Regions from separate parts of the Streptomyces sp. NPDC014891 genome, predicted to be linked through region 3. Evidence: riboswitches for the same ligand, from Rfam matches in the RefSeq annotation. Region 3 holds a riboswitch; each other region holds the start of a gene.
The links. A riboswitch is a leader RNA that binds a small molecule or an ion and turns the genes downstream of it on or off. The one in region 3 is predicted to bind cobalamin.

Region 1 (3,262 bases), on a different contig from region 3:
ATCCACGGCGAACCCGGTCGCGAGCGGCGCCCGATGATGACCTCCCGGGAGATCGCCGACTTCGCCGTCGACGCCGTCGTCGAGGACCTCCGCCCCTCGGGCCCCGTCATCGCCCTCGTGAACGGCATGGGCGCGACACCGCTCCTGGAGCTGTACGGGTTCAACGCCGAGGTCCAGCGCGTCCTGGGCGAACGCGGGGTGCCGGTCGCCCGGACCCTCGTCGGCAACTACGTGACCTCGCTCGACATGGCCGGCTGCTCGGTCACCCTGTGCGAGGTCGACGAGGAGCTCCTGCGCCTCTGGGACGCCCCCGTGGCGACGCCCGCGCTGCGCTGGGGCCGGTGAGACGGACGAGGGAACAGGAGCCCGACATGACGCAGACCTTCGACGCCGCCTTCCTCGTGCGCTGGCTGGCCGCCGTGGCCGAGTCCGTGGACCGGGAGGCGGACCGGCTCACCGAGCTCGACTCGGCCATCGGCGACGCGGACCACGGCGCCAACCTCCGGCGCGGCTTCGCCGCCGTGACCACCGCCCTGGGCGAGGACCCGCCCGCGACGCCGGGCGCCGCCCTCACCGCAGCCGGCCGGCAGCTGATCTCCACCGTGGGCGGCGCCTCGGGACCGCTGTACGGCACGCTCCTCCGCCGTACCGGCAAGACCCTCGGGGACGACCCGCGCGTCACCCGGGAACAGCTCGCGGAGGCGCTCGGTACGGGAGTGGCCGCCGTGTCCCAGCTCGGCGGGGCGCAGGTCGGCGACAAGACGATGCTCGACGCGCTCACGCCGGCGGTGGACGGGCTGCGCGCTTCGTTCGGCGCCGCGCGCGCGGCCGCCGCGGAGGGCGCCCTGGCGACCGTACCCCTGCGGGCGCGCAAGGGCAGGGCCAGCTATCTGGGCGAGCGGTCGGTGGGGCACCAGGATCCGGGGGCCACGTCCTCGGCGCTGCTCTTCGCCGCCCTCGACGAGGTCGCCCGCGGCGAGGAGCACCCTGCCGCCGAGGGGACGGCATGAGCGGCGGGGGCGAGAGCGGAGGGCTGAGCGGCGGGAGCGGGAACGACGGATCGAGCGGCGAAAGCGGGACGGACGGTGTGCGTGGCGTGAGTCGTACCGACGGAGTGCGTGACGTGAGCGGGACGGACGGTGTGAGCGGCGTGAGTCGGACCGACGGTGTGAGCGACGAGAGCGGGACCGGCGGCACCGACCGCGGCCGTCCGGTCGGCATCGTGCTCGTGTCGCACAGCGCGGCCGTCGCGGCCTCCGTCGCCGAGCTGGCCCGCGGGCTCGCCGGGGGCGGCGACCTCGCCCCGGTCGTGCCGGCCGGCGGGACCCCCGACGGCGGTCTCGGGACGAGTTCCGCGCTGATCTGCGAGGCGGCGAAGGCCGCCGACCGCGGCGCGGGAGTGGTGCTCCTCGTCGATCTGGGCAGTGCGGTGCTGACCGTGAAGGCCCTCCTCGCCGAGGGCGACGAACTGCCCGAGGGCGCCCGGCTCGTGGACGCGCCGTTCGTCGAGGGCGCGGTCGCCGCCTGCGTCACCGCCGGCGCCGGCGGGGACCTGGACGCCGTGGCGGCCGCCGCGGCGGAGGCGTACGCGTACCGCAAGGACTGACGGAGGGAGCGGCCCCCGGCGGTCGTCCGGTGCCGCCCGGGCCGACTGCGGGGAGTGGGCGTGGGGCCGCACCCGGTACCGGCCTTGTTGTGATCCAGCAGGTCAACGCACTAATGTCGCAGGGCCTTGGTGTACGGGAAACCGGTGCGGTACCGGTGCGGCCCTCGCCACTGTGATCGGGAGGTCCGGCTCCACCCCCGGGGAACGCCCTCGGGAAGCCACTGGACCACGTCGGGAGACCCTCGTGGTGTGGGAAGGCGGAGCCGGACGGAATGACCGTCAGCCAGGAGACCGGCCAGGGTGCGTTGTCCATCCACGAGGTGCTGGAGAGGGTCTCCCGACCATGCATATAGCCGAGGGGTACCTACCCCCTGTGCACGCGGCCGCCTGGGGCGTCGCGTCCGCGCCGTTCGTCGTCCACGGGGTCCGCGCGCTGACCCGCGAGGTGCGGTCCAACCCGGAGTCCACGCTGCTGCTCGGCGCCGCCGGCGCCTTCACGTTCGTCCTGTCGGCACTCAAGCTGCCCTCGGTGACCGGCAGCTGCTCCCATCCGACCGGTACGGGTCTGGGAGCGATACTGTTCCGGCCGCCGATCATGGCGGTCCTGGGGACCATCACCCTGCTGTTCCAGGCGCTGCTGCTCGCCCACGGCGGCCTGACCACGCTCGGCGCGAACGTCTTCTCGATGGCGATCGTCGGGCCGTGGGCGGGCTACGGCGCCTACGTGCTGCTGCGCCGGTTCGGCGCGCCGCTGATGGTCGCCGTGTTCTTCGGCGCGTTCGTCGCCGACCTGTCGACCTACTGCGTGACCAGCGTCCAGCTGGCGCTCGCCTTCCCGGACCCGGGCAGCGGCATCCCCGGCGCGCTCGCCAAGTTCGGCGGGATCTTCGCCGTGACGCAGATCCCGCTCGCCGTGAGCGAGGGCCTGCTCACCGTGCTGGTGATGCGCCTGCTCACCCAGTCCAGCAAGGGCGAACTGGTCCGGCTCGGCGTCCTCGCCGGGCGCACGTCGGAGCGACGCGAGGAGGCGGCCGCGCGATGAGCCGGAACGCGAAGATCAACACCCTGCTGCTGCTCGTCGTCGCCGCGCTCGCGGTGCTGCCGCTCGCCCTGGGGCTCGGCGACCACAAGGAGGAGCCCTTCGCCGGGGCGGACGCGGAGGCCGAGACCGCGATCACGGAGCTGCGGCCGGACTACGAACCGTGGTTCAGCCCGCTCTACGAACCCCCGTCCGGGGAGATCGAGTCCGCGCTGTTCGCCCTGCAGGCCGCTCTCGGCGCCGGCGTCCTGGCGTACTACTTCGGCCTGCGCCGCGGCCGTCGGCAGGGGGCGGCGCGAGCCGTCGCGGAGGGTTCCGGGGCCGACCTGCCCGGGGCCGACCTGACCAGGGCCGAAGGGGCCGGGGCCGAAGGGGCCGGGGCCGGTGCGTCCGACCTGCCCGGGGCCGGCGCACCCGGTGCCGCCGGTGCCTCGCGGACGGCCACGACGGCGGCCGGGGACGGTAGCGGCGGAGGGCCGGCCGCCGGTGGAGGATCCGGCCGCGGACCGGGCGCGTAGCCCCGGATGCTGCCGATCGACGCGGCGGCGCACAGCAGTCGCTGGCGCCGCCGCCATCCCGCCGAGAAGGCGTTCCTCGGCTTCGGTCTCACCCTGTGC
Region 2 (3,262 bases), on a different contig from region 3:
TCGACGTGGGTCCGCAGCTCCTCCGGGAGCGTCGCGTACCAGCGCTTGTAGTCGGCGGCCGGGATGCGGACCGGGTTCCTGGCGAGCTGCTCCTCCGTCAGCCAGTCCTGGTCGTGGCCGCCGGCCTCGATGAGGGCGTAGATCAGCTCGTCGCCGTCGCCGGAGACCACGCCCGGCAGGTCCGCCTCGGGCCCGAAGTCGTACCCCTCGGCGATCAGCCGGCGCAGCAGCGACACGGCGGAGGCCGGGGTGTCGAGGCCGACGGCGTTGCCGATGCGGGAGTGCTTCGTCGGGTAGGCGGAGAGGACGAGCGCCAGCCTCTTCTCGGCGTTCGGGATGTGCCGGAGGCGGGCGTGCCGCACGGCGATCCCGGCGACACGGGCGGCGCGCTCGGCGTCGGCCACGTAGGCGGGCAGGCCGTCCTCGTCGATCTCCTTGAAGGAGAACGGCACGGTGATCAGGCGCCCGTCGAACTCGGGGACGGCGACCTGTCCGGCGGCGTCCAGCGGGGACAGGCCCTCGTCGTTCTCCTCCCAGGCGGCGCGCGAACCGGTCAGGCACAGGGCCTGGAGGATCGGCACGTCGAGCGCGGCGAGCGCGCCCGCGTCCCAGGCCTCCTCGTCGCCGCCGGCCTGCGCCTCGGCGGGCTTGGTGCCGCCCGCCGCGAGGACGGTGGTGACGATCGCGTCGGCGGTGCGGAGCCTGTCGATCAGCTCCGGTTCGGGGGCGCGCAGGGAGGTCACGTACAGCGGGACGGCCCGCGCACCGGCGTCCTCGATCGCGTCGCACAGGACGCCGACGAAGGCGGTGTTCCCGCTCATGTGGTGGGCGCGGTAGTAGAGCACGGCGACGGTGGGGCCGGTGGTCGCGCGGGCGGTGCGCTCCAGCGGGCCCCAGGTCGGGGCGGCCGCCGGGGACTCGAAGCCGTGACCGGTGAGCAGCACGGTGTCGGAGAGGAAGCGGGCCAGCTGCTCCAGGTTCGCCGGGCCGCCGTGCGCCAGGTAGGCGTGCGCCTCGGTGGCGACGCCGACGGGGACGGTGGACGCCTCCATCAGCTGCGCGTCGGGAGCCTGTTCGCCGCTGAGGACGACCACCGGCTTTCCGGCGGCGCGCACCGCGTCGAGGCCGTCCTCCCAGGAGCGGAGGCCGCCGAGGAGACGGACGACGACGAGGTCGGCCTCGGCCAGGAGGCCGGTCAGGTCGGCGAGGGGGAGACGGGCGGGGTTGGCGAAGCGGTACTCCACCGGACCGCCGGCCGCGCGGGCGCTGAGCAGGTCGGTGTCGGAGTGCGACAGCAGCAGGAGCATGGCGAGCTCAGGCCTTCCTCGGGGTTGTCCGCGCCCCGGGTGGTCGTGTGGACGGCGGGAGTTCCTGACTCACCCGCGGATGCGGGCTCACAGTGGCGGGACCGCGCCGGATTCTCACCGGGCTTCCTCCCCGGGGTCCTGGGACCCCATGCCGATCTGCATCCTAGATCGTGGCGTCGGCGGGCCCCAGGGAGCGGCGGAGTCGACCGGATCACACCCGCTGGTCGACCGGATCACACCCGCTGGTCGGCCGGTTCCCCGTCGGTATGCTCGCCGCCATGCCGCCCACCCCGCCCCCGACGCCCGAACCGGGCGAACCTCGCACAAGGGACCGTGGCGACGCGTGCCCCGGGGCGCTGCGCCTGCACTCCGCCGACGACGGCCGCCTCGCCCGACTCCGGCTTCCCGGAGGGCGCCTGACGGCACATCAGGTCGAGATCCTGGCGGCCGCCGCGGAGCGTCTGGGCGACGGACGGCTCAGCGTCACCTCCCGCGGCAACGCCGAGCTGCGCGGTCTCGGCGACGACTGCGGGGCCGAGCTGGCGGCGCTCCTCGCCGAGGCCGGCCTGCTGCCCTCCCCCAGCCACGAACGCGTCCGGAACATCGTCGCCTCGCCGGCCTCGGGCCTCGACGGACTCGGCGCGGCCGACGTGCAGTTGTGGGCCCGGGAGCTCGACACCCACCTGCTCTCCGCGCCCTGGGCGGCGGCGCTCTCCGGCCGGTTCCTCTTCGTCCTCGACGACGGGCGGGGGGACGTCGCCGGACTCGGCGGCGATGTGACCTTGGTCGCAGTGGGCGGCGGGGAGGCGGAGCTGCACGTCGGCGGGCGGGCCGTCCGGCTCGCGGCCTCCGACGCGCCCGCGGCCGCGCTGGCCGCGGCGGGCGGTTTCCTGGCCGCCGCCGCCGAGGCCGGCACCGGCGCCTGGCGGGTCCGCGAGCTGCCTCCGGGGTACGGCGTGGACCTCGCGGAGTGCGGGGTCGCCGGGGAATCCGTCCCCGCGCCGGCGCTCCCGTACGGCCCTCCCCCCGCGCCCGGCGTCCTCGGGCCCGCCGCCCTGTCGGTGCTCGCCCCGCTCGGCCGGCTCACCGCCGGCCGGCTGCGGGCGCTGCTCCCCGCCGACGAGGTACGGCTCACGCCCTGGCGCGGGGTCGTCGTGGCCGGAACGGACCCCGGGCGGCTGCCCCTGCTCGACGCGGCCGGGCTGATCACCCGCCCCGACTCCCCCTGGGCCGGGGTCACCGCCTGCACCGGACGGCCGGGCTGCGCCAAGTCCCTCGCGGACGTCCGCGAGGACGCGACACCGGGACCGACCCCGGGCCCCGGCTCCGGCTCGGGACCAGCCCCGGGCCCCGGCTCGGGCTCGGAACCGGCCCCGGGATCCGGCTCGCGCCGATCCGGCCCGCCCGTCCTCCCCGTGCACTTCTCCGGGTGCGAGCGGCGCTGCGGACACCCGCACGGCGTCTGGACCGACGTCCTCGCCACCGCCGGCGGCGACTACCTGGTGAACGGCGTTCCCACCCCCCGTACCGCCCTGCCCGAAGCCGTGACCGCGGCCCGCACGACGAGATGAGCGAGAGCAACAGGATGTTCGACTACGAGAAGGACGGGGCGGAGATCTACCGCCGGTCCTTTGCCACGATCCGCGCCGAGGCGGATCTGGCGGGCCTGCCCGCCGACGTCGCCCAGGTGGCGGTCCGGATGATCCACGCCTGCGGCATGACCGACCTCGTACGCGACATCGCCTGGTCGCCGCAGGTCGTCACGCGGGCCCGCGCCGCCCTCCGGGCCGGAGCACCGATCCTCTGCGACGCGCAGATGGTCGCGAGCGGCGTCACCCGGCGGCGGCTGCCCGCCGACAACGACGTGGTCTGCACCCTCTCCGACCCGTCCGTGCCGGCCCTCGCCGCCGAGCTGGGCACCACCCGCTCCGCCGCCGCCCTCGAACTGTGGCGGG
Region 3 (3,262 bases):
ACGTACTGGTGGGACATCCCGCAGTGGATCTCCGCGCTGGTCTTCACCGTGATCCTCTACGGCGCCAACCTGATCTCCGTGAAGCTCTTCGGCGAGCTGGAGTTCTGGTTCTCCATGGTCAAGGTCACCGCCATCATCGGCATGATCCTGATCTGCGCCGGCATCCTCACCGTCGGCTTCTCCGACGCCGGGGACACCGCCTCCGTGACCCACCTGTGGGACCAGGGCGGTTTCTTCCCCACCGGCATCGGCAACACGCTGATGACCCTGCAGATCGTCATGTTCGCCTTCCTCGCCGTCGAGCTGGTCGGCGTCACCGCCGGCGAGTCCAAGGATCCGAAGACCGTCCTGCCCAAGGCCATCAACACCGTGCCGTGGCGCATCGCCGTCTTCTACGTCGGCGCGCTGATCATGATCCTGTCGGTCGTCCCGTGGACCGAGTTCCAGCCGGGCGTCTCCCCGTTCGTCGCCGCCTTCGAGAAGATGGGCCTCGGCGTCGGCGCCGCCATCGTCAACTTCGTGGTGCTGACCGCGGCCCTCTCCTCCTGCAACTCGGGCATGTACTCCACCGGCCGCATGCTGCGCGACCTCGCGCTCAACGGCCAGGGCCCCAAGGTCTTCACGAAGCTCACCAAGAGCGGCACCCCGCTGCTCGGCCTGACCTTCTCGGCCTCGCTCATGCTGGTCGGCGTCTGGATCAACTACGTCGCCCCCGGCAAGGCCTTCGAGTACGTCGTCTCCTTCGCCACCATCTCCGGCATGTGGGCCTGGATCATGATCCTGGTCTGCCAGATCCGCTACCGCGCCAAGGCGAACCGCGGCGAGCTCCCCCAGTCCGCCTTCAAGGCCCCGGGAGCCCCGTACACCAGCTGGTTCGCGCTCCTCTTCATCGGCATGGTCATCGTCATGATGGGCATCGACGAGGGCGCCCGCGTCTCCCTGTACGCGGCCCCGGTCTGGGGTCTCATCCTGGGCGTCTCCTACCTGGTCCTGAAGTCCCGCAACCCCGAGGGCGCCGCCTTCGCCAAGCGGTCCTGACCGGACCCCGCGGGCGGTCGCCCCGGGCCGTCCCCAAGCGGCCCTGACCACGACCGTCTCGGCATACGGGCCGTTCCGTACCACTCCCCGGTACGGAACGGCCCGTCGGCTTATCCTGTCGGCATGCTGACCATCACCCGGGCCCTGTACGACCAGATCGTGGAACACTCCCGCGCGGACCACCCCGACGAGGCCTGCGGCGTGGTCGCGGGACCGGTCGGCACCGGCCGCCCCGAGCGGTTCATCCCGATGCTCAACGCCGCGCGCTCGCCCACCTTCTACGAGTTCGACTCCGCGGACCTGCTCAAGCTCTACCGCGAGATGGACGACCGGGACGAGGAGCCCGTCATCGTCTACCACTCGCACACCGCGACCGAGGCCTACCCGTCCCGCACGGACATCTCGTACGCCAACGAGCCCCAGGCCCACTACGTCCTCGTGTCCACCGCCGACACCGACGGCGCCGGACCCTTCCAGTTCCGCTCCTTCACCATCGTCGAGGGCGTCGTGACCGAGGAAGAGGTCGAGGTCGTCGAGGAGTACGCCGCCTGAGACACTGACCGGGACCAACGGGCGGCAGGACCCAGGAAGCCGGTGCGAATCCGGCACGGTCCCGCCACTGTGACCGCCTTCCCCGAGGGGAGGCGGAAGCCAGGAACTGACCTGCCGCCTTCTCACCACCGATCGGGGACGTGGAAATCCCCGGAGGAGGCACGTTCCGCCATGTCCAGGCACCGCCGCACCCTGCTGCCCGCCGTCCTCCTGCTCCCGCTGCTCGCCGCCTGCTCGGCGCCCGCGGAGCAGGCTCCCGACGCCGGGGCCGCCCCCGGATTCCCGTACACCGTCACCAACTGCGGTGTGAAGACGACCTTCACGGCCCCGCCGAAGCGGGCGGTCACCATGAACCAGCACGTCACCGAGGTCATGCTCGCCCTCGGCCTGGAGAAGTCGCTCGTCGGCACCGCCTACCTCGACGACACGGTCCTCCCCGCCTACAAGAAGGCGTACGACTCCGTCCCGGTCCTCGCGAAGGAGTACCCCTCCAAGGAGGCCCTGCTCGCCGCGAACCCCGACTTCGTCTACGGCGGCTACTCCTCCGCCTTCGCGAGCAAGGACGGCCGGAGCCGCGACGACCTGAAGCGCGCGGGCATCTCCACCCGCCTCAACACCGAGTACTGCCCCTCCGGTTCGCCCTCCGTGGACGACCTCTACCGCGAAGTCGAGGAGGTCGGGCGGACGTTCGGCGTCCCCGACCGGGCCACGACCTGGGTCCGCGAGGCGCGGACCACCGTCGCCGCCACCGAGAAGCGGCTCAAGGGCACCGCGCCGGTCTCCGTCTTCGTCTACGACAGCGGCGACAAGACCGCCTTCACCGCCGGCGGCAAGGGCATCGGCAACGAGCTCATCACCCGCGCCGGCGGCCGGAACGTCTTCGCCGACCTCGACAAGGCCTTCGGCGACGCCACCTGGGAGCAGGTCGTCGCCCGCAAGCCCGAGGTCGTCGTCATCTACGACTACGGCTCCACCACCGTCGAGCAGAAGAAGCAGCGGCTCCTCGACGACCCGGCCCTCAAGGACGTCCCGGCGATCAAGAACCGCCGGTTCGCCGTGATGCCGCTCTCCGACACCGTCCTCGGCGTCCGCGTCCCCGCGGCCGTCGACAAGCTGGCCGCCCAGCTCCACCCGGCCCGATGAGCGCGGGGCCCGCCCGCGCGGCGAGCACACCGGAAGACCCGCCGCAGCCCCTGCCGCCGACCCCGGCCCCCACCGAGCGACGGAGTGCCCCCACGACGGGGCCGACGCGACCGGGTGGTCCCGCCTCCGTGGCGGCCGGGTCCCGCTCGTCCGCCGAGTTCGGGCCTGCCCGGCCAGCCCGCCCCGGCGCGCCCGAGAAGGGCCCGGCCGGGAAGCCCCCGGCCGGCAAGGCCCCGCCCGGCAAGGCCCTGGCCGGGAAGGCCCTCCCCGGGAAGGCCCCCGCCGGCGGGCGTCTGCGGTACGCGGTCGTCGTCACCGGACTCGTCCTCGCCCTGGCCGCCGCCGCGATCGCCTCGCTCGCCCTCGGCTCCGTCCGCATCCCGCCCGGCCAGGTCCTCGACGTCCTCACCGGACGCGCCGCCGACCCCTCCCCGTTCCGGACGATCGTCCTCGACGTCCGGCTGCCCCGGGTCCTGCTCGGCGTGGTCGTCGGCGCCGGACTCGCCGTCGTCGGCGCCGTCCTCCAGGC

Region 1: it holds a riboswitch for cobalamin, as region 3 does, so the genes downstream of both, ACF09E_RS02565 (energy-coupling factor ABC transporter permease) here and ACF09E_RS07990 (ABC transporter substrate-binding protein) in region 3, are expected to answer to the same signal.
Region 2: it holds a riboswitch for cobalamin, as region 3 does, so the genes downstream of both, cobN (cobaltochelatase subunit CobN) here and ACF09E_RS07990 (ABC transporter substrate-binding protein) in region 3, are expected to answer to the same signal.

The regions. Positions count from the first base shown of each region.
Region 1 is NZ_JBIBWF010000001.1:622,192-625,453, forward strand. It holds gene dhaK (dihydroxyacetone kinase subunit DhaK) at 1-345, shown strand, start outside; gene dhaL (dihydroxyacetone kinase subunit DhaL) at 372-1,010, shown strand; gene ACF09E_RS02560 (PTS-dependent dihydroxyacetone kinase phosphotransferase subunit DhaM) at 1,169-1,606, shown strand; cobalamin riboswitch at 1,689-1,921, shown strand; gene ACF09E_RS02565 (energy-coupling factor ABC transporter permease) at 1,950-2,648, shown strand; gene ACF09E_RS02570 (energy-coupling factor ABC transporter substrate-binding protein) at 2,645-3,163, shown strand; gene cbiQ (cobalt ECF transporter T component CbiQ) at 3,170-3,262, shown strand, end outside.
Region 2 is NZ_JBIBWF010000008.1:141,712-144,973, reverse strand. It holds gene cobN (cobaltochelatase subunit CobN) at 1-1,307, opposite strand, end outside; cobalamin riboswitch at 1,347-1,472, opposite strand; gene ACF09E_RS23305 (cobalamin biosynthesis protein CobG) at 1,574-2,878, shown strand; gene ACF09E_RS23300 (precorrin-8X methylmutase) at 2,875-3,262, shown strand, end outside.
Region 3 is NZ_JBIBWF010000002.1:760,818-764,079, reverse strand. It holds gene ACF09E_RS08000 (amino acid permease) at 1-1,038, shown strand, start outside; gene ACF09E_RS07995 (Mov34/MPN/PAD-1 family protein) at 1,162-1,590, shown strand; cobalamin riboswitch at 1,596-1,724, shown strand; gene ACF09E_RS07990 (ABC transporter substrate-binding protein) at 1,762-2,733, shown strand; gene ACF09E_RS07985 (FecCD family ABC transporter permease) at 2,982-3,262, shown strand, end outside.